4 regions of the Renibacterium salmoninarum ATCC 33209 genome follow, and region 4 is predicted to be linked to each of the others. Evidence: riboswitches for the same ligand, from Rfam matches in the RefSeq annotation. Region 4 holds a riboswitch; each other region holds the start of a gene.
The links. A riboswitch is a leader RNA that binds a small molecule or an ion and turns the genes downstream of it on or off. The one in region 4 is predicted to bind S-adenosylmethionine.
Positions count from the first base shown of each region.

Region 1 (5,551 bases), 1.0 Mb from region 4:
CATGTTCTAACGTCTCTGCTTCATCATGAACCTGATCCCAGCGATAACCCAGTTCTTGAGCAAGATAAGTTTCCAGCAATCGATGCCGACGCACCATAGAAAGCGCTAGCTTCAGGCCATTGGAGGTCAAAGTGACACTTCCATATGGTTGATGGTCTACTAGCCCGGCATCCTTGAGTTTACGAACCATTTCGGAAACAGATGAATTGGCAACACCTAGCCGGGTTGCCAATTGTGATGAGTTGATCGGCTTATCTTGCCACTCGGTGTAGGCATAGATGGTCTTGACGTAGTCTTCGACGCTCGATGAGGTGGGGTTCGCCTTCACTCACACCACAATACCTTCCCTGGACGGTATAGCTGATAATTAGCTCGTTCCGGTGACTGTAATGAACACTAGAGCCAGATTAAGCGCGACGATCAAAATTGCCGACACTATTGAAACTACCCGGAGCACTAACGAGTCGCGGTGTTCGCCCATGATCTTCTTGCTGAAGGTCAATCGCAGCAACGGGATAAGTGCAAACGGAATGCCAAAACTCAGGGCTACCTGGCTAACCACTAGCGCCCAGGTGGGATCCACGCCGAGGCTGAGCAGAAGGAGCGCTGGAATAAGACTGATCACTCGACGCAAAAGAAGTGGGACCCGGAAGCTCAGTAATCCAGACATGATGGTCGCCCCGGCATAGCAGCCGACCGAAGTAGAAGCTAGGCCGGAGGCGAGCAAGCCGATGCCGAAGATGATGCCCACCGCTGGGCCCAGCGACGCAGTGATAGCTTGGTGGGCTCCGGCGATGCTGTCCGTGCCGTCGACGCCGCGAAGCGTCGAAGCGGCGAGAAGCAACATGCCAATGTTGACGGTGCCAGCGATAAGTAGCGCAACTACGACGTCGACCCTGGTAGCGCGCAAAAGTTGACGCAATTTCCCTGCGCTTGGTGCTTCTGAACCGGCCGGTCGATGCCGGTCCCGGGCTAATGCAGAATGCAGATAGATTGCGTGCGGCATGACGGTAGCGCCAAGCATGCTGGCGGCGAGAAGTACCGATTCTGAGCCGCTGAACCGCGGTAGGAGCCCGGCTACCGCGTCGCCGGCATTTGGTGGGCTGAATATCAGGCCGAAGAGGAAGCCAACCGTGATGATCGCTAACAAAAAGATAATGACCGATTCGAAATGGCGTTGACCAAATCGATTTTGCACCGCGAGCATTGCCATCGACAGGACACCAACGATGAGTCCGCCTATGGGGAGGGGGAGTCCGAAGAGTAGATTCAAGGCGATGGCTCCGCCGATTACTTCCGCAAGGTCAGTAGCCATCGCCGTGAGCTCAGCTTGGAGCCAGAATGCTCGTCGTGCGGTTGGTTGGAGCCGAGTCCCCAAAACTTCAGGGAGCGATTTACCCGTTACCAAGCCCAGCTTGGCTGACTGGTACTGGATCATCATGGCCATCAGATTCGCTGCTACCAAAACCCAGACCAGGAGGTAACCGAACTTTGCGCCGCTGGTGAGATTCGCGGCGACGTTGCCAGGATCAACGTAAGCAATTGCCGCGACGAAGGCCGGGCCCAGCATGAAAATTGTTCTGGCCGGAACCTTGATCTTTGACGTCTTTTGCAGCACACATTCTCCTGAAAATCGGTGTGCCTACTAAAATAATTTAGGCATAACGAAATTCTAGGCTTATGGCTTCGATTTGGCAATCAAGCTCAGGACTTTTTTACCTGCCGAGCAATCGTCAGATAGGGCAAATCAAGTTGATCCTCGGCTCGGTGTCCTAGATGCTCAAAAAGGTACCAGTTCATGTTCTGGATAACCTTCGCGCGGCTTGTTTCGTTGGCGCGCAGATAGTAGCTCCGAGATTTGACCAATTCAATCAACTCCGCTGGGCAGAGAGTTTGGTTCCAATGGCTCAAATGCGAACGCGCTGGGCTAAACTCCTTGCCAATGACGGGTTGATGATCGCTTTGATGAACGTCACCGGCGTGCATGATTCTGGACAGTCGATGTACCCAAGGCACACGTACGTCCAGCTGGTTCCAAATGAGGCCGAATGTGCCGCCTGGACGCAACACTCGTGCGATTTCAGTGCTCGCCGCGATCGGATCGAACCAATGCCAGGCCTGGGCAACCAGCACTGCATCGGCGCTCGCTGTTGCCAACGAGCTACCTTCAGCGCTGCCGACCACTGTGCGTACCTCTGGAAAGCGTTGATTAAGCTGTCTGAGCATATTCGCCGAAGGATCAACTGCCGTCACCTCGAGTCCAATGTCAACGAGCCGCTCAGTGAATTTTCCGGTGCCTGCGCCAAGGTCAACCACTTGTTTCGCCCCGGCCGGAACCAGCCAGCGAGCGGGTCCGTCCGGATAACCAGGGCGAACCCGCTCGTAAAGTTCACCGCCGGTGGCAAAAGCCGAGCCGAGCTCGCGACGTCGAAGATCTTCAATTTTGGGCCCGCTTGATTGCTGCGGATTGATGGGCACGAGTGCGGCCTCCTCATAGCGGTTTGCGTGTTTCAGCGCCTCCACTCTAATCCACCCGGCTACCCGGGCGAACTATTCAGTTGCGCACGGCGCAGCGCCAGCGGTGCCGTGGGTATTGGGCGCCCAGTCGGGGAAGACCCGGGAGTCATTGGCCGGTACCCAACGGCCGGCGTCGACGACGTAGTCCCAGCTAGGGCCTTGTTCTACCAAAGTGCGGACGCCAGCAATAAGTTGGTTGACGTCCTCAAGTCTGGACCCGACGCCGAAGCTCGCGCGAAGAGATTCCGGAAGGCAGCCCTAAACGGCGCAGCAAGGGGTGGGCGCAAAACCTGCCATCGCGGACGCCAACGGCAAATTCCGCGGACAAGAACGCCGCAGCCAAGCCTGAATCGTAGCCTTCGATCGAGAAATTTACCACGCCGATGCTGCCGCCGCCGGGGTAACTATCGGTGTCTTTAAACAGCGTGTGTACCCGAACGCCCGGGATCTCTGCCAATGTCTCAATTAGCGTGCTTCGAAGCTGGTCTTCGTGCTCGCGCCAAGCAATCGGGTCCAGGTTAGCTAGCGCCTCGGCGGCCCGGGCCAATGTCGCGGCGCCCAAGACATTCGGCGTGCCGCCTTCATGCCTTGCGGGGCCTTCTGCCCAGCTGACCGAATCAAGTCGGACTTCGCGCACCGCACCGCCACCAAAGAGATTGGGTAGGCCGCCGTCGAGCCAATCAGGGCGACCAACCAACACGCCCGCGCCAAAGGGAGCGTAGAGCTTGTGGCCAGAAAAGGCTAGATAGTCAATGCCAGCGGCGCTGATATCGATGCGGCGGTGCGGAGCCAACTGCGCCGCGTCGACGACGATCCTGGCTCCGTGTCGATGGGCCAATGCGGCCAGCTCGGCTACTGGGAGAATTTCGCCAGTGACGTTTGAGGCGCCAGTGATAGCGAGTAGCGAAACCGGTCCAGCAGCAAACTCTGCTTCAAGTACCGAAATTGTCTCGGCAATAGTGTCCGCAGCGAGCACGCTTCGATGCGGTAGCGACTGCCAAGGCAGCAGATTAGCGTGATGCTCAATATCCAAATACAGCACGTCGCCCTGCGTTGCGCCGTCCGCTTCTGGCAGGCAACGAGCCAACAGATTCAGCGAATCAGTGGTGTTCCGCGTGAAAATCACGGCGTCGTCTGCTCGGCCACCGATAAAGGTTCGTACGATGTTTCGAGCATTTTCATAGACCGAGGTGCTGATTTGCGAGGCATAGCCAGCGCCACGATGAACACTGGCGTAATAAGGCAAGATTTCCTGCAAATACTCAGCAACCGATTCGATTGCCGGAGCAGAAGCAGCATAATCCAGATTGACGTACCGGGTTTGACCGCCGTGAATCAGCGGTGCTTGTAGTTCTGCACCCACAACCGGAAGTAACGCGGGCAGATCGATCTTATTCGGGGCGGGGTTTTCGACAGTAAGCGTGCTCATGAGACCTCGTTTAAAGAAAACCTCCACTGTTTGGCCGTGACAGGCCTGGAAGGTCGCGCTTGCCGGGACCACTCCGGTCCGGCCAGGTCGTCACCCGGGGCACCCCGCCGCGATAGGAGGGTTGCCGGCCAGCAAACCGGGGTTTAACGCTGGCACTCGTGACCTGAAACAAGCCTAAAGGAATCAGGCAGGTCTTCGCACACTGTTACGGAACACTGCTTTGTGCTTAGATCAGCGGATCCAGCTGTGGGTTCAGCAGACGCAATACTTCTGAGTGCAGAATTCCATTAGTGGCCAAGGCATTTCCACCAAAGGGGCCTTCCGTGCCTTCCAAGGAGGTGAATCTGCCGCCGGCTTCAGTCACGATGGGAACCAAAGCTGCCATATCGTGCAGGTTCAGCTCGGGTTCGCAGGCGATGTCTACCGCGCCTTCGGCAACTAGGCAGTACGACCAGAAATCGCCGTAGGCCCGGCTCCGCCAGGTGGAATCCATTAAAGTAGTGAATTCGGAAAGATTGCCCCGCTCACGCCAGCCCTTAAGCGAGGAATAAGACAAGGAAGCATCGGCTAGTTTTGACACGTTGGAGACTCGAAGTCTGCTCGCTGCAGCCAAAGATTTTCCAGTGAATGCACCGGTCCCTTTAGAAGCCCACCAACGTTTGCCCAGCGCTGGCGCACTGACTAACCCGACGACCGGCACGCCCTCATCTACCAAGCAGATCAGCGTGGCCCAGACCGGCACGCCCCGAACAAAGTTTTTAGTACCATCAATCGGATCGATGATCCACCGGCGGGATCCATGGCCGGAACTGCCAAATTCCTCGCCTAAGATCGCATCTCGCGGCCGAGACCTCGACAACTGGCTCCGGATCGCCTCTTCAGCGCTTTTGTCTGCGTCAGTTACCGGAGTCAGGTCGGGCTTGGTCTCAATTTTCAGATCGAGAGCCTTGAATCGGTCCATAGTCTGAGCATCAACGGAGTCTGCGATGACGTGCGCGAGGCGTAGATCATCGTTGTAACCTTGCGGGGCGAAGTTCATGCCTCAACGCTATCCTGAAATTTCAAGAATTCTGAGTATTCTTCGCTCAGTTCGAGCTCGTGCCTGTATTCGACGGACTTGCCAGCACTGCGGCAAGCAAACGGCGGAAGGATGCTAATCGTTCTGGTCCGCTTTCACCGGCGTTTCCCTCCGTAACCCAAGCGTCTAGCCCGCATTCGGGCGCCTCGGCGTCGTGCTTGCAACCGCGTGGGCAATCTTCCAAGCCCGGTAATAAATCAGGGAAGGCGTTCAAGATCCGGGCCGGATCAACATGCGCTAAACCAAATGATCTAATGCCAGGTGTATCAATAATCCAACTACCGGGCTGAGCTTCGGCGAGTGGCAGCGCAAGCGCGGATGAAGAGGTATGCCGGCCACGGCCAGTCACCAAATTTACGCCGCCGGTTGCACGGGCAGCACCGGTGAGTGCGTTGACCATAGTGGATTTCCCGACGCCGGAATGGCCAACCAGAACCGAGACTTTGCCATTTAGATGTTCGCTGAGTTTTTCCACTGCGTCATTCGCTAACGCTGCAGATCCAGTTTCTGCTTGAACGCCAATTGTT
Region 1 is NC_010168.1:1,171,207-1,176,757, forward strand. Features, by position in the region: gene RSAL33209_RS05945 (metal-dependent transcriptional regulator) at 1-328, opposite strand, end outside; gene RSAL33209_RS05950 (Nramp family divalent metal transporter) at 368-1,618, opposite strand; gene RSAL33209_RS05955 (class I SAM-dependent methyltransferase) at 1,705-2,478, opposite strand; partial or broken gene RSAL33209_RS05960 (aminotransferase class V-fold PLP-dependent enzyme) at 2,551-3,946, opposite strand; SAM riboswitch class IV at 3,997-4,110, opposite strand; gene hisN (histidinol-phosphatase) at 4,173-4,985, opposite strand; gene rsgA (ribosome small subunit-dependent GTPase A) at 5,032-5,551, opposite strand, start outside.
Region 1: linked by a shared signal. The riboswitch ahead of RSAL33209_RS05960 (aminotransferase class V-fold PLP-dependent enzyme) and the one ahead of RSAL33209_RS15730 (hypothetical protein) in region 4 are both predicted to bind S-adenosylmethionine.

Region 2 (5,551 bases), 1.2 Mb from region 4:
CGGTAGAGCGAAGAATGTTTCACGCCCAGTGAGCTTGCCACAGTGGACATGGTCAATCCTTCGAAACCGAGGCTAATGGCAGCACGGGCTACCGACTCACGAGAAATAGTCGGTACGCGGCCGCGTCGACGGGCTTGTAGGTTGGTCACTCGATCATAATAACTGTCAAGAATGAGCGTAAGCCGGGCACCGATTGATAACGCACCCAAGTTTATTATTCAGGCTAGCGCCGGAGCAATGAGTGCGGCGATCTGCCCGGTTTCCAGCAGAAATGCATCGTGGCCGACCTTCGAGTCGATACTTCGAACCGAAACTCCGCCAGGCACGGCTGCCGCAAGTTGCTCAGTTTGTGCGGGTAAATACAAGCGATCTGAACTCACCGAGGCAAGAGTGAACCTCACGCTAGCGGCGGCAAGAAGCGCTTGTTCAAGACCACCCCGGCCGCGCCCCACGTCATGACTCATCAAAGCTTCGGTCAAGACAATGTAGCTATTAGCGTCAAACCGCTGCACCAATTTAGTCGCTTGATGGTCTAAGTAGCTTTCCACCTGGTAACGGTTCAGTTCCGGCTGCTCGCCCCGCTCAAGAGAAATCGGTTGCTCGCCACCTTGCGCCGCTCGACCAAATCGATGGCCCAATTCAGCTTCTGAACGATACGAAATATGCGCAATTCGTCGCGCCAGCCCCAGCCCAGCCAGCGGCGGTCGACCCGAATAATAGTCACCGCCGTCGAAATTGGCGTCCTGCCAGATAGCGAGGACCTGAGTCTGCGCCAAAGCGATTTGCTCCGCGGTACTTGCTCCGCACGAGGCCAAGATCACTGCCTGACGCAGGCGGTCGGGAAACTCTGCCGCCCATTCCAGCGCCCTAGCGCCCCCCATTGAACCACCAATCACGGCATGCCACTGCTGGATGCCCAATGCATCCGAAAGCACTGCCTCTGACCGCACGCTATCTCGCAATGTTAGGTAGGGAAAGCGCGAGCCCCAAGGCACGCCGTCGGGCGCTAACGACGACGGACCAGTGCTGCCATAACAACCGCCCAGAATATTCGCTGCGACCACGAAAAAGCGGTTGGTATCGATAGCTTTTCCGGGGCCGACCAAACCGTCCCACCAGCCATCCTCATCGCTGTCTCCCCTGGCAACATGCGTGCTGCCGGTCAAAGCGTGCTGAATAAGAACCGTAGTTGAAGCATCAGCGTTGAGTTTGCCCCAGCTTTACATAGGCCAAAACCACTGCCGGGATGCTCGCGCCGGATTCGAGCTCAACATCACCGATCAACTGATATTGCAAAATGCCATCGGCAAAACTCTCTGCTGCGGTCTCCGCAGAAACTTCCAATGCCGTCAAGACTTTGCCGCCCGGAAGCCTGCATCCAAATCAGCCAAAATATCGTCAATGTGCTCCAGCCCAACCGATAGCCGGGCCATTGATGGGCTGACGCCGCTCGCGAGTTGCTGCGCTTCGCTCAGTTGCGAGTGCGTTGTGGACGCCGGGTGAATGACCAGCGAGCGGACATCACCAATGTTGGCCACGTGCGAATGCAATTCCAGTCCGTCAACGAACTTTTTGCCCGCTTCAACGCCGCCTTTGATTTGAAAAGCGACTACCGCACCGGTGCCACGAGGCCCATATTTCCGGCTGCGCTAGTACCAGGGGCTAGATGGCAGGCCTGCGTAGGCTACGGACTCGACGCTGTGATGTTCACTGAGCCATTGGGCGACTTCGACGGCGTTGGAAACATGCCGTTCTACCCGCAGGCTCAATGTTTCCAAGCCTTGCGCAATCAAAAAGGCGTTGAATGGCGAGACCGCTGAGCCAAGATCGCGCAGCAGCTGAACTCTGGCCTTGAGGATATATGCCAAATTGGCACCTAGGGCACTACCCACACCCAAGTCCCGGGCAAAAACCAAGCCGTTATACGACTCATCCGGCGTATTGAATCCGGGGAACTTCTCCGGATCCTTCGCGTAATCAAACGTGCCGCCATCGACTATGACACCCGCGATAGCCGCACCATGACCACCGAGATACTTCGTCGCCGAATGCAGTACGACGTCCGCTCCCCATTCGAGCGGGCGAATCAAATAGGGCGTGGCAAGCGTCTTATCGACAATGAGGGGCACGCCAGCTTCATGCGCGACGGCGCTAACACCTTCAATGTCCAGGATGTCCTGGCGCGGGTTAGAAACCACTTCGCCAAAGAGCAACTTGGTGTTTGGCTTTATTGCTGCACGCCATTGATCCAGGTTGTCCGGATCGTCAACAAAAGTTACCTCGATCCCGAACTTCTTGAAGGTGTGAGCAAAAAGGTTGTAGGTGCCGCCGTAGATGCTCGGGCTAGAAACAATGTGGTCGACGGCCTGAGCAATATTGAGCACGGCAAGAGTTGCAGCGGCCTGCCCCGAAGAAAGCAGCAGCGCGCCAACGCCGCCCTCAAGATTCGCAATGCGCTGCTCAACGGCGTCCTGGGTGGGATTGCCGATTCTGGTGTAGATCGGCGCCAATTCAGCGAGCGCAAACCGATTTGCCGCACTTTCAGCGCTAGGGAAAACAAACGAGCTTGTTTGATAGATCGGCAACGCTCGCGCGCCAGTAACTGCATCTGGTTCTTGGCCGATGTGGATTTGTCGTGTTTCGAAAGACCAACCATTACTCATAGGGCTGGCTCCTTTTCTGGAAAGGGCCCAATAATCAGCAGCGGCCGGACGGTGGCCAGAGATACCCCGTTCAACCGGGTGCGATGCATCGACCCGCGCTTGCCTCTACCGGTTGGTGGAGGCCAGGTCTTCACCCGGGGCACCCCGCCGCGGTGGAGGGTTGCCGTCCAGCAAGCCGGGGCAGGCGTCTGGTCAAGACATTGCTGGCACTCGTGACCTAAAACAAGTTTGCGCAAGCAAAGCTCATCAGTTCAAGTCCATGACGGGGTGTGACGTTTTTTGGCCAGCCCCCACAGCTGTTGCTTAGGTCACCCTAAGTCGAGACAGGGGTCACAAAGTGCAAGGATATGGGCATGCGCATGGATCACGTTTCTTACGCTTGTGACCCCGATGGACTAGCTGCCACCTCGGAGCGGATTGTCACGGCACTCGGCGTCAAAGCCGTGTGCGGAGGCGTACACCCTCGCTTCGGTACGCGGAATATGATCATCCCGCTCACCTCGCGCCACTACCTCGAAGTTGTCGAAGTCCTCGACCACCCTGCTTCAGATAAAGCACCCTTCGGCCAAGCCGTGCGTGCTCGCTCCAACGCCGGTGGCGGTTGGATGGGCTGGTGCGTCGAAGTGAACGACCTTTCGCCTTTTGAAGAACGGCTTGGCCGCTCTGCAGTGCCTGGTAACCGAAAGTTCCCAGACGGTCGCGAGCTTGTTTGGCAGCAAATTGGCATCAAGGGACTCATCGCCGATCCGCAGGTGCCCTACCTGTTGAAATGGGAGGGCGATCCAAGCCTGCACCCGTCTCAGGCAGAGCCCAGCTCTGTGATTTTGTCTAGCCTTACCATTGCCGGCTCGGCTGAACGGGTCACCGAATGGCTTGGCGAGTGTGTGGACAAGCCGCTCGAAGACGTTGCCGTCGAATGGATCGCTCCGCACGGAACGCCGGGCATCATGAGCGTGACCTTTGAAACAGCGAACGGTCCAGTAACCCTCTAATTTTTTTCCATCCGTTGAGTGTCGACTTATGGCGAGTTTGAGTACGATTTATTCGCCACAAGTCGACACTCGACGTTTGTTTAAGGGTGTTGATCAGCCGAAACCTAGTTGCCTACCGAAAGTGAACGCGGCAATGTCTAATAAACTATGCGCGATCACCAGCGGCATGACTCGCTTCGTCTTGGTATAGAGCCAGCCAAAGACCAGGCCCATCGCAACATTGCCAATAAACGGTCCGAAGCCCTGGTACAAGTGATAGCTGCCGCGCAAAATTGCGCTGGCAATAATCGCTGGCCACAGCCGCCATCCCAGCTTATTCAGCCGGTCCAGCAAATAGCCGACGACGATTACCTCCTCCAAAACTGCGTTGCGGATCGCGGAAATCACCAGCACCGGCACTGTCCACCAAAATTCCTGCAGCGAATTGGGCACGAGTTGCGCGGTAATTCCCAACGCCCGGCCAATCGCATAGAGCCCAAGTGACGGCGCACCGATGAGCACCAATAGCCCCACACCCCACAGCAAATCGCGACCCGGCTTAGCGAAAGTGAAGCCGATCGCGGTGAAACCACTTCGGGCTGGTTTCCAGAGTAAATAGAGCACTAACGCCAAAGGTATTAAGGCGAAGAAGTTGCCCAGCAGCTGATACGCCAGGTCAAAGTATTCGCGATTGTTTTTGCTGGTATTCAAGGTGGCCGTGGCTTGGGCGATCGGACCTCGGCTGAGGTTATCGATCAAATTGACCACGGCATAGACCGCAGATTGGCCAAGAGAAAGCCCCAGCACAATCAAAATTTCAACACGCCAACGCTTGCGTAATGCGCTGGGTGGGCGGCGAACAGACATGGCACCATCCTGCCTCGGCATCCTTGTGCAAGCCGTTACGACACCCGGTGCGCAACAGAACCGAGCACAGATTTCGAACACTAGACTCAGATCATGAGCGCACCCCGGCAGATCTTGATGCTCCGACACGGTCAGTCTGAGGCGAATCGAGACCAGACCATTTACAACCGCGTGCCTGATTACCGAATACCGTTAACCGATATTGGTTTAGCTCAAGCAACCGCGGCGGGTGAAAATATTCGACGCCGTCTTGATGGCCAACAAGTCTGCGTCTACGTCTCCCCCTATTTACGCGCATATCAAACCCTGGAAGCTCTAAACTTGGGCAACTTGGTGGAACGGGTCATCGAAGAACCTCGGCTTCGGGAGCAGGACTGTGCAAATTTTCAGAATCCTGCCGAGATCGCAGATCAAAAGGAGCTTAGGAACGCCTACGGGCATTTTTTCTACCGATTCCGTGAAGGCGAATCGGGCTCGGATGTTTACGATCGGGTGTCGTCGTTCTTGGAAACTTTGCATCGACATTGGCAGAAACCTGATTACGCCGCCAATACCTTGCTGGTGACGCATGGACTCACCATGCGCCTTTTTTGTATGCGCTGGTTTCATTGGTCCGTTGAGTACTTCGAGTCGCTCAATAACCCGGAAAACGCGGAAGTGAGATCACTTCTTTTCGACGACGGGCGTTATCGCCTGGACTTGCCTTTTGAACAATGGAACGCTGTCGCACCCGGCCAGACGGTGCTGGATAGCCCCCGGGTAACGTGGTAATACGTTATGAGCGCATGACTTAATTGGCCTGAGACAACGGCCAGAGGGTAGCCTTACCTATGTTCTGAACGATTTGGAACCTAGCTACCGAGAGAACGCTCTTGCTCGCAACTTTGGTGATTGGCCTCCGCGAAGGCCTAGAGGCCGCACTAATTGTCGGCATTATTGCGGCGTTCTTGCGGCGCAGCGGCAAAAGCCTTTTCGCTATGTGGATCGGCATTGGCATAGCGGTGGCGATCAGCCTTGGCGTCGGGGTAACCCTAGAAGTCATCTCCGCCG
Region 2 is NC_010168.1:1,367,964-1,373,514, forward strand. Features, by position in the region: gene RSAL33209_RS06960 (TetR/AcrR family transcriptional regulator) at 1-149, opposite strand, end outside; gene metX (homoserine O-acetyltransferase MetX) at 219-1,166, opposite strand; gene RSAL33209_RS20010 (homoserine O-acetyltransferase) at 1,198-1,353, opposite strand; partial or broken gene RSAL33209_RS06970 (bifunctional o-acetylhomoserine/o-acetylserine sulfhydrylase) at 1,350-2,663, opposite strand; SAM riboswitch class IV at 2,754-2,881, opposite strand; gene RSAL33209_RS06975 (VOC family protein) at 3,017-3,655, shown strand; gene RSAL33209_RS06980 (CPBP family intramembrane glutamic endopeptidase) at 3,749-4,501, opposite strand; gene RSAL33209_RS06985 (histidine phosphatase family protein) at 4,595-5,272, shown strand; gene efeU (iron uptake transporter permease EfeU) at 5,374-5,551, shown strand, end outside.
Region 2: linked by a shared signal. The riboswitch ahead of RSAL33209_RS06970 (bifunctional o-acetylhomoserine/o-acetylserine sulfhydrylase) and the one ahead of RSAL33209_RS15730 (hypothetical protein) in region 4 are both predicted to bind S-adenosylmethionine.

Region 3 (5,551 bases), 680 kb from region 4:
CCGTCGGAACTCAGTCTTTGCTCGAGTTACCGCCACCTGGCGGTTGGGCTCGCGTTGGTCCTGGCTATCCGAAACCGGTTAGAGGGTGGCTAGGGCCTGCGCTAGGTCGTTGCGCAGGTCGTTGAGGTCTTCCAGGCCCACGGAAAGCCGGACGACGCCGTCGGACAGCCCGATGGCGGCGCGACCCTCGGGACCCATCGCTCGGTGCGTCGTGGTCGCCGGATGCGTAATGAGCGATTTTGAATCGCCCAAGTTGTTCGAAATATCGATAATCTTCAGCGCGTTGAGCAGCGAAAACGCCTGGTCCTTGCCGCTGCTGCCGGTTGCCCCGCGCCCGTTAGTACTACGCAGCGCGAAGGTCAGCACAGTGCCGCCGGCTTTCATTTGAGTGGCAGCCAGCTCGTACTACGGATGCGATTTGAGCAACGGATACTTGACCCATTCGACCGCTGGCTGCTGCTCCAAAAACTCGGCCAGCGCTAAAGCCGAAGCGGATGAATGATTCACGCGCAATGCCATCGTTTCCAGGCCCTTGGTCAACACCCAGGCATTGAACGAAGACAATGAAGGCCCGGTGTGCCGCATGAGCTGTTTGACCGGCCCATCGATGAATTCCTTGCTGCCCAGAATCGCCCCACCCATCACGCGGCCCTGGCCGTCAATGTGTTTAGTGCCGGAATAAACCACGACGTCGGCGACTAGGTCGGTGCAGCGTTGCAGCAGCGGGGTGGCGAAGACATTGTCCGCAACGACAGTTGCGCCAGCGGCGTGAGCCAAATCGCAGACCGCCCGGATGTCTACAATCTCTTGCATCGGGTTTGACGGCGACTCGAAGAACACCGCATTAGTCGGCACCGAAAGCGCTTCACGCCATTGGTCCAGGTCCAGCCCGTCAACGAAGACCGTCTCCACGCCCCAGCGCGGCAGAATTTCATTTAAGATCACGAAGCAAGAGCCGAAGAGCGATCGCGAAGCGACCACGCGATCGCCAGCGCCAAGCAGCGCACCCAATGCGACGAATACCGCGGACATTCCGGAGGCAGTCGCGAAGCAGTCTTCGGTGCCTTCGAGCAGCCGTAACCGCTCTTGGAACGTTGCCACGGTGGGATTTCCATAGCGCGAATAGACGAAGCGCTCGTCCTCGCCAGTAAAGGCACGCTCGGCGGCTTCAGCGGATTCGTAAACAAAACCAGAATTGGTAAAAATCGGCTCCGACGTTTCAAAGAAACCGGTTCGATCTAGGCCGCCACGCACGGCCTGCGTATCCGCGGACCATTCAGCCGCTGCGGGATTGAAGCTCATTCGCTCTGACCCTCGTTATGAGTCGCACTGGTCCAGGGCAGCTTGCGATTCTTCCAACCGTTCACGGTGCGATCACCGTAGGAATTTGGCACGCCTTCAAAGCCTTCAAGCACGTTGTATGAGATAAATCCAGCCTCGGTAGCGGTTTCAGCGGCCGAGATTGAGCGGGCACCAGAACGGCAGAGGAAGACCAGCTCTGAATCAGCTGGCACCGCTGCTTTTAGCTCAGCAAGGAACGCGGTATTCCAGACATTTCCGGCCAAGTTCCACTGCACAAACTTCGGCTCGACGGCGATTGAGGAAGTGTCCGGAACGCCAATGATCTGCCACTCGGCTTCGGTGCGCACATCGACCAAGGTGGCGCCGTCGGCTACTTTCTGCCAAGCCTCTTCCGGGGTGAGGTCTCCCGCGTAGCTCATTGCGCGCCATCGCTCAGTGCGTTGGACTGGGCCGCGTTGAAACCGGGCAAAATCACAGCTTGCGCGGCGATCGCGGTGCCATCATTTGAGGTTACAGCGGGACTGCCGTAGAGCACATAGCCTTCGGCGAGTGCGTCAGTCACCCTCTGACAGAACGCATGATCATCCGGACCGGTTAATAACCGGTAGATTAGGCGGGATTCAGCCATTGAAGACTCCTTTTGCAGTGGGTGCAAGAAGGAGTGAATCCGCTTGCAACCCGTGAACGTTGCCGAGTAGTCACCTGAGGCACCCCACCGGAAGAGAGGGTTGCCGGACAGCAACTCAGGGCAATGCGACGAAAATTCCGAAGCGTGCTGGCGCTCGTTACTCGAGAGCAAAATTAGCACAAATGCGCTCGGCAACCGGCATAGATGTGACTTTGTTTCGTAGCTACTCAGAAGCGGAGTTGATTTGCTCCGAATACAGTGCGGCATAGCGCCCTGCGAGTGCGAGCAGCTCTTGATGGGCCCCGCGCTCCACAATTCGTCCTTGTTCCACCACGAAAATCACATCTGCCCCGACGACAGTGGAAAGTCGGTGCGCAATGGCAACCGTGGTGCGCCCATGCGAGGCAGTTTCCAAAGCTGCCTGCACTACGCGCTCCGAAATCGAATCTAGTGCACTGGTAGCTTCATCGAGCACCAAAACTGCAGGATCTTTGAGCAGCACTCTGGCGATCGCAATTCGCTGCTTCTCGCCGCCGGAAAGCCGGTAACCGCGCTCACCAACCAAGGTGGCAAAGCCATCGGGAAAGCTCATGATGGTTTGATAAATGTTTGCGCGCTGCGTCGCCTCGTGAAGTTCTGCATCAGTAGCCTCGGGCTTGGCGTAACGGAGGTTCTCGGCAATGGTGGCGTGGAAAAGATAGGTTTCTTGGCTCACAATGCCGATACGGGCAACCAAAGAGTCCTGCAAGAGATCCTTCACATCACTGCCGCTAAAACGGATCTGGCCGGAACTAGCTTCGTAGAGCCGGGGGATCAAATAAGAAATGGTGGTTTTGCCCGCCCCAGAGGATCCGACAAAAGCGGAAAACTGCCCCGGCTCAATACTGAAGCTGACGCCGTCTAGGGTGGGGCGTTCACCAGCCTGCGCATCTGGATAGGCGAAGCTGACATCTTGAAATTCAATGCGGCCCAGTTCGCTCAGTTCCCGCAACGGATGGGCGTCCGGACGATCTTCAATCGCCGGTTTGAGATCGAGATACTCGAAAATCCTGGAAAACAACGCGCCCGACGTCTGCAGATCAAGGGCCACCCGCATCAGACTCGTCAGCGGAAACAATAATCTCGCTTGGACCGTAGTGAACGCCACAATCGTTCCGGCGGTGATTGCTTGCGCGCCAGCATCAACCAGTAAGCCAGCCACGAAATAGACGATTGCCGGAATCGAAGACAAGAAGATCGTGACGATTGCAAAGAACCACTGACCGCTCATTGCTTGGCTTACTTGCAGCCGGATCTGGTTCTTGTTCTCGGCAGAATAACGCTGTACTTCAGCCCCTTGCATATTGAAGCTCTTTGAGAGCAATATTCCAGAGACGCTCAAAGTTTCCTGGGTGATGGCGGACATCTCGGAGAGTGATTCCTGGGTTTTTGTGGCTATCCGAGCACGAACCCGGCCCACTTTCCGTTGCGCGATGACCAGGATTGGCATCAAGACCACGGCGACTACCGTCAATTGCCAATTCAGCAGCAACATAGCCACGAATGCCGCGATTACGGTCACGGTATTGCCGAGAATCGCTGAAACCGTATTGGTCAATACGCTTGCCACGCCGCCGACGTCGTTTTGCAGCCGCGATTGAATGACTCCGGTTTTGGTGCGAGTAAAGAAGCTCAGATCCATCGCCTGTAGGTGCCCAAAAAGTCGCACGCGGAGTGCGCCCATGACCTGGTTGCCCACTGAAGCTGTGAGATATGTTTGCCAAACACCCAAGAGCGCCGAACCGATGTAAACCAGGATCATCGCACCAACAATGAGGCTCAAGACCGGCAAGTCCGGTTTGCCTGATCCAGGGAAAAGGCCGTCATCGAAGGCGCGTTGGGTGAGCAGCGGGGGTACTACCGAAAGGGCGGCCCCCACCAAAACCAGAACCGCCGTGATGACCAAAGCGCGGCGATGCGGAGCAAAAAGACTGTAGACCCGGCGAAACAGATGCTCGATGACTGGTGCCTGCGCATTAGCCGCTCGCTGAGCTTCCTCGTCGCCGCCGCTCAACCGTCCTCTGGCACCTACCGCTCGCATCCCGCTCATAGTCCAGAGCCTATCCTGCAGTGACGACAAGCTAGTCTTCAACTGCGTCGTGAGCTACCTAGCGAACTGCTGACAAAGTTTCCCTTGAATTCGCCCTGAAGCCTTGCGCCCGAAAGATGATGGACAGAGACTGAAATCTTGGTCGACGGCCGAGGGCTGTCGATTTTGAACAGCCTCATTTCACTGCCTTGGAGTGCCGCGTGGCTATAGCGCTGAGCAAAACCAGATCTGACCGATCTGGTGCAGCCAAAAACGGCTCCGCGAACGCTCGAATCCCCAAAATGCGTAAGTCCTCCGGTCTGCGTTCTCTGCTGGCCTACTTCTTCTTGTTGCCAGCGCTGGCGATTTTCGCGGTTTTCGCGATCGGGCCAACGGTCTTCACTTTTGTGATGAGCGGGTTCAAATGGAACTGGCTCAACGCATCGCAAAACAAGTTCAGCGGCCTGCGAAACTATCAAGACATGCTTGACGGTTCAGCCGATCCGCCGTTCTTTCAGACCCTCGGCGTCAGTGCATATTTTGTGCTGGCCATGGTGGTCGGCGGCACTGCGCTCTCGCTCGGTCTTGCCTTAATTACTGCGCACTGCGGCCCGGAGCTGGTCCAACCGAGTTTTTGTGGCCGCCCGCACTGCGGTCTTTCTAGCTCACGTCACGCCACTGGTTGCCACCTCAATTGTTTGGGTGTGGATCTTCAACCCGCGTTATGGGCTGGCGAACCTGGTGCTGAGCTGGTTTGGCATTCCGAATATTGATTGGCTAGGCAACTCGACCTTCGCGATGCCAGCGGTGATTATCTACTCGCTCTGGCACGAAATTGGCTTCATTACCGTAATTTTCTTGGGTGGTCTAACCACCATGTCGCCAGAACTTTCCGAAGCCGCCAAATTGGATGGCTGCAGCCGTTGGCAAGAATTCTGGTACGTGACTTTCCCGCAGCTGCGGCCGTTCATTGTATTTGTCGTGGTGATTTCTTCGGTGTCTTCGCTGCAGGCATTTACCCAATTCTTCGTGATGACCAATGGTGGCCCGGACGTAGCCACGCTTGGTTTCCAGCTCTACCAACAAGCCTTCGTGTTCCGGAAGACGGGGTACGCTGCCGCGCTCGCCGTCGTCCTTTTTGCCATCACTGTACTTTTGTCCATCCTGCAATTACGCAGTACTCGATCAATGAATAGCCGGTCTCTCGACCGGAAAACTCGCACTGAGAAAAACTAGGGAGAAGCATGTTTTTTGCAAAAAAGCGTTCGACGGCGGTCGGCACCTTCGCAGTGTTGGCAGCCAGCGCTCTGCTCGTGACAGCCTGCGGTGGCGGATCTACTGCGGCCTCTTCAAACACTCCGCCGACCGATTCAAAGGATCCGGTGACCATCAGCTTCATGCACGCGATGTCCACCGGGGCGTTGAAGACCTCCTTGACCAAAATCACCCAAGACTTCATGGCCAAGAATCCCAACATCACCGTGGATCTTCAGGAACAGCCGGATTACGCAACCCTGCAAACCAAAATCAATGCGCAGACCGCAGCCGGAACA
Region 3 is NC_010168.1:853,951-859,501, forward strand. Features, by position in the region: partial or broken gene RSAL33209_RS04360 (O-succinylhomoserine sulfhydrylase) at 79-1,302, opposite strand; gene RSAL33209_RS04365 (rhodanese-like domain-containing protein) at 1,299-1,721, opposite strand; gene RSAL33209_RS04370 (DUF1737 domain-containing protein) at 1,718-1,930, opposite strand; SAM riboswitch class IV at 1,965-2,092, opposite strand; gene RSAL33209_RS04375 (ABC transporter ATP-binding protein) at 2,154-4,019, opposite strand; gene RSAL33209_RS15955 (carbohydrate ABC transporter permease) at 4,635-5,234, shown strand; gene RSAL33209_RS04385 (extracellular solute-binding protein) at 5,243-5,551, shown strand, end outside.
Region 3: linked by a shared signal. The riboswitch ahead of RSAL33209_RS04370 (DUF1737 domain-containing protein) and the one ahead of RSAL33209_RS15730 (hypothetical protein) in region 4 are both predicted to bind S-adenosylmethionine.

Region 4 (5,551 bases):
TGTTCTCGCCTGGTGCCGCTGGAACCGTACAGGAGATCTTCCAAGACGCATGTGAAAACTACTATGCCGCGGCCGAGCCGGTGCCGATGGTGCTCTTAGGCAAGCGCTATTGGACCGAAGAACTGCCCGTTTGGCAGTTGCTTCAGCGCCTTGCCTCTGATCGCGGTATGGCTGAGCGAATCTTGCTCACTGATGATCAGCAAGCGGCTGTCGATTTCTTGGGCCAATAGCTAGCCTTGGCGGCCGGGTATCAACCGGTAACAGTGCCGAAAAGCAGCCCCAGCAGATAGGTGGCAATTGCTGCACCAAAGCCGATCAGCAACTGCCGAACTCCGCGCGCCAGCGGCGGTGCGCCAGAAAGCAAACCGACTACTGCGCCCGTTGCTAGCAGCGCCAACCCAACCAGAACTGCCGCCACCAGAATCGCGCCGATTCCGGTCATGCCGAAGATGTATGGCAGCACCGGGATAATTGCCCCCGAGGCGAAGAAGCAGAAGCTAGAAATCGCGGCGCCAAATGCGGTGCCAATAGTCTCATGATCCGGTGCAGCAGATTCCAGATCGGGCTGGAGCGAGAAACTCGGATTGCAGTCGCACTCGAATTTACCCATCCGTTCGGCGGCCCGGTGTTCGGCCTCCTCTTGACTCATGCCGCGGGCGCGATAGGCCAGTACCAACTCATTTGCGTCAATGTCCAAGGCTTTCGCCGCCGAGAGTGTGATCTGGGTTGGCCGCGAGGCGTCGAGCAGCTCGCGCTGCGAACGCACTGACACGTATTCTCCCGCGCCCATGGACAACGCGCCGGCAAGTAAGCCAGCAATGCCAGCGAGCAGCATAATATTCGGTTCGGCGCCCGCTCCGGCCATGCCCATCAGTAGCGACAGATTGCTGACCAGTCCGTCGTTAGCGCCGAAGACTGCGGCGCGGAACGTGCCGGAGAGACGATTGCGGCCGCGCGTTGCCAGGCCCCGAACAACTTCTTCGTGGATTGCCTCATCAGCTGCCATGGCGGCAGTGGCATCGTGGTCTTTTGAATACGGCGAATGGGACTCGGATCGTTGGGCCAGTGCCAGCACGAACACTGAGCCGAAGTGCCTAGCGAGGAAGCCTAGGATTCGGTTGTTGAGCGAGGCTTTCCGCTTCTTGTCAGCGTGTTCGCCAAGTAATTTGAGCCAGTGCGATTCATGCCGTTTTTCCGCTTCGGCAAGGGCCAGCAGAATATCGCGCTCCTCGCCGTCGCGCTTTGTTGCCAGGGCGCGGTATACCGAAGCTTCGGCACGCTCGTCGGCCAAGTACGTCTGCCAACGTTTTATTTGTGCTGTGGTGGGGGCGGTCTCAGCCACGTTATCTCCTCGGGTCAGCCCCAACTTTAGCTGTTATTTCCGGGGATTTTCGGCTGGGATTCCTTAGTTTGGAGCTTCGGTGCACCTCAACCTTCAACGAAGGTTTGGCGATAGCCAGCCGACTTTGCGATAGCAAGAAGACCGGCTTCCTTGCTATCGCAAAGTCGGCTGGCTATCCTGAGTCGGTGCCAAGCTGAATTCCATTTCCTGACCATTGCGCAGGCCGGTTCGAGCCACCGTCACGGTCAGCGTGAGCCGTTCGCCGTCCCAGCGACTTGGTCGCACAGCATTGGCTAGTGCGTTGAGCAATGAAGTGGGTTTGGCGACCCAGAAACTGCGCCATTCGCCGTCGTAAAGGAACGCAACGGTGCCGAGATTGACCTCGACGGCGGGGAGAACAAAACGAATGCCAGACACGGGCGTGCCTTCCGGGAGTGCTCTTACCCGCCGGGTTTGTCTCGTGGCCCGCCAGGTCGCTTCCTCATCCGAGCCACCCTTGAACATGGGGTTGGCGTGCGGCCAGTCGGAGCTGTGCTGTGACAGAGCGACCGCAACTCATGAAGCACTCCCACTCTAAACCCGGGAACGGGTAGCACCGCGTAATATTACGCAGTCTCCTTTTCTCGTGCTGAGTCCGGAGTCACCGCGCCTTTGACGCGCGAATTCCAAATGCTCATCGTGGCAGCTGAGGTTCGCGGCGTCGCAAGTGAGACCACCAGGTAAACCAGCAAGGATGACCCCAGGCCAAAGTAAATTGGTTCATTCGCGTAAATACCGTCTTCGCTGGCAATAGCGCCGGTGCTGAACAAAATGAGAAGCAGCACGGTAACGACGGCGCCCACCGCCATCGAGGCTGCCGCAGCGATCCCGGTCCCGCGTTTCCAGACCAGGCCGCCGATGATCGCGACGAGCAGCCCGCCGACCAAGATGTCTTAAGCGATAGTCAGCGCGGCAACCACGTCCTTGACTGAGATTGCGACCAGAATGGCAACTACACCCAGGCCAAGTACCCACAAGCGGTTTGCGCGCACATCGTGTTCTGGATTGTCACTGTCTTGGGTATTGGCGACTTTGCCAAACCAGCTGGCGATAAATGGCAATACGTCTGCTCGCGCCACCGCAGCTGCCAACACCAGTCCGCCGAGTCCGATGGGCAGCAGATTCGCGGCAACTTCGGCGTAGACGGCATCTTTGCCGCCGGTCGCAATATCGATATTTGGCATCGCCACTCGAGCTGCTATGCCGATCAAAGCACCGGCAACGCCATACAGAATGCAGTAAATACCAGCGGTCGTGCCGCCCCAGCGGGCTACCTTCGGCGATTTTGCCGTGAAGACGCGCTGCCAGATATCCTGACCGATCAGCAAGCCGAGCGTGTAGACGACAAAGTAGGTGATGATCGTTTGCACGCCGATGCCATCGATCTGGAAAAAGCTTTCTTTGACGCGGTCCTTGATCGAATCAAAGCCACCCTGGTTTCCCGCGGCAACTAGCGCAAACGGCAACATCAGGCCAAAGACGCCCAAGGTCTTAACGACGAACTGGGCCATATCGGCCAAAGTAATCGACCACATGCCGCCGATGGTTGAGTAAACCAGCACGATGGCTCCACCCAGGGCAATGGAAACCCAGCACTCCCAACCAAACAACACCACACAAATAGTGGCGTAGGCGCGAGTCGAAGTAGTACAGAGCATCACGGTGTAGGCCAGCATCACGATAGAAGAGGTTTGGGTCGCTGTGTGTCCGTAACGCAAGCTCAGCATTTGCGAGACGGTGTAGATCTTCAGCCGCTGGATAGTGCCGGCAAAAGCCAGACTGAGCACTAACACGCCAACGCCAATTGCCAATTGCCACCACGAGCCACAGCCCGGAGAGGCCTTTGCTATAACCCAGGCCGACGCCACCAACGGTAGATGCACCGCCAAGTACGACGGCGGCCATGGTGCCGGTGTTATAGCGCAGGGCCTAGCCGTCTGCCCGCCACCAGGAAATCGGAGTTGTTCTTGGTTCTGCTCTTTCCCCAGAAGCCGAAACCAAGCATTGCAACAAGATAGGCAACAACAATGGCAATATTGACGATGTTTTGTGCGTCCATCTGGAGGCCCCCGGAGAATGGCATATAGGCCAAATAAATTGCCTATTTAAGGAAACTAATGTTGCTTGGTAGGCTATTGTGTGATCGAGGTAACAGTCAAACGTTACGCGGGTCATAGGATTTGTGTAGACGGATGAAAGCGAGAGTGAAGCTACATGAAGGCGCTGCCGGCAGAGCCGAATCAAGGTCCAGTGCAGATCGGCTCTCGAATTCGAGCCGCCCGCCAAGCTCAGCGACTCACCATTGAGCATGTGGCTGAAGCAACCGGTCTGACTAAGGGATTCTTGAGCCGGGTAGAGCGCGATTTTACCTCTCCCTCGGTCGCCTCATTGGTGACTTTGTGCGAGGTACTCGCCATTTCCATCGGCGACCTTTTTGTTGCGCCCAGTACGCACTTGGTGCGTGCCGCTGAAGGCCCGCGTGTTTCGCTGGGTGGCGAGGGGATCATCGAAAGATTACTCACCGAACGGTCAGAACGTCGTTTGCAGGTGTTGCACGCTGAGATTAAGCCCTTTGGCAAGGGTGAAGACGAGTTGTACACCGTTGATTGCGAAGTTGACGTTTTGCACATCATCGAGGGTGAGCTCACCTTGCGGTTCACCAGTGAAAGCTACGAACTTTCCACCGGAGACACGCTGTCTTTTCCGGGGCGCGAACCACATTCCTGGACAAATTACAGCGACAAAATCGTCCGAGTGCTCTGGATACTTACTCCGGCAGCTTCGCACTAGCGGTCAAGATGTGATGCTCAACCGATGGCCTCAAGCATCGCCTTGCTCATTTGGATCGGTGCTTACCGCCCGGCTCAGGATTGCTAAGGTAACCGGAGGTTTAGCTTTCCGGAAGATCACGCCAACGTCGTTCAGCGTGCCGTAGCTGCCGCTGCCAGTCTTATCCGCGAGCTCGGCTTCTTTTGGAATTCCAGCGCCCATTTTTTGAGCCGAGGTGGTGTTTCGAAGCATCCAGCCGCGCAACATGCTCTGCCCGAGTGCGCCAAGGGCATCGCCAAGTAGCAACGCGGAATAGATTCCGGCAAGATCTGCAGCCGTTGACGTATCCCGCGCATCGCCCGCTTTGCTTTCATTCAAATCTGGCTCAGTTCGATCGAGTCGAGTGTTTTTGAAGCCGAGATCTGCGGCAAAGAACGTCAAAGCAGGCGGACCGCCTAACTGCTCGAGCAAAAGGTTCGCGGCAGTGTTATCGCTGTAGCGCAGCGTTGCATCACATAAATCCGCGATCGGCATCGGGCGACCGGCAAATGGCTGTGTGATCGGGGCGTACGAGAGGACTTTTGCCGGATCGATCATGACTTGGGTTGCCCAATAACTATCGTCGCGTGCATGTTTGCTGAGCAGCACTCCCACCAGAATTGCTTTAAAAGTTGAGCACATTGCCAACGGTTCAGTAGCGCGATATTCAAGTCGCTGGCCGCCTTGAACGGAGGCGCATACCGCAAGAGTTATCTCGGCATCCTGTTCTAGTTTTGTCAGCTTTCCGTCCAAGCGGCAGAACTGCTTGAGCTCGGCGAAGCTGTCGATGTCGCGGTCGCTGATGTCGGCTGGCCAAAGCAGCCGCTCAGCGAGAGCGTGCCTGCACCCACTAAACCCAGCCCGGCAAGCAAACTGCTGCGCCTGCTGAATTGGTGGCTCAACGGTGTTTGCTGGTCTGCCTGCTCTGCTGTGCTTTTCATTTGTCTAGAATCCAATAACGCCTTTGATGTATTAAAAGCACAAATCAATCCAATTCATGCGATTTATGCATGAATGAAATATGCTCGACTTATGGACCTACTCGCGGGATGTCGATGTTTTGTTAAGGTCAGCGACCGGGGTTCATTTACGGGGGCAGCGGCAGCGCTAAACATCGTCCAACCAGTAGTGAGCCGCCGCGTCGCCGCGCTAGAGCGTCATTTGGGTGGTGCGCTGTTTTATCGATCGACCAGGAACGTGGTGCTGACCCAACTGGGTGTCACGATGCTCGCTAAAGCCCGCAGGCTATGTGCGATGGCTGACGAGTTGGCCTTGCAGGCGGCAGAGCAACGCGCACAACCGATTCGACTCTGTGTTCCGGAACAATGTGATCTCCCTGAACTGGCCTCGGTGGTCGCGGTT
Region 4 is NC_010168.1:170,408-175,958, forward strand. Features, by position in the region: gene RSAL33209_RS00835 (LOG family protein) at 1-230, shown strand, start outside; gene RSAL33209_RS00840 (VIT1/CCC1 transporter family protein) at 251-1,342, opposite strand; gene RSAL33209_RS15730 (hypothetical protein) at 1,496-1,759, opposite strand; SAM riboswitch class IV at 1,774-1,905, opposite strand; partial or broken gene RSAL33209_RS00850 (sodium:solute symporter family transporter) at 1,948-3,440, opposite strand; gene RSAL33209_RS00855 (cupin domain-containing protein) at 3,596-4,171, shown strand; gene bla (class A beta-lactamase) at 4,202-4,942, opposite strand; gene RSAL33209_RS00870 (LysR family transcriptional regulator) at 5,222-5,551, shown strand, end outside.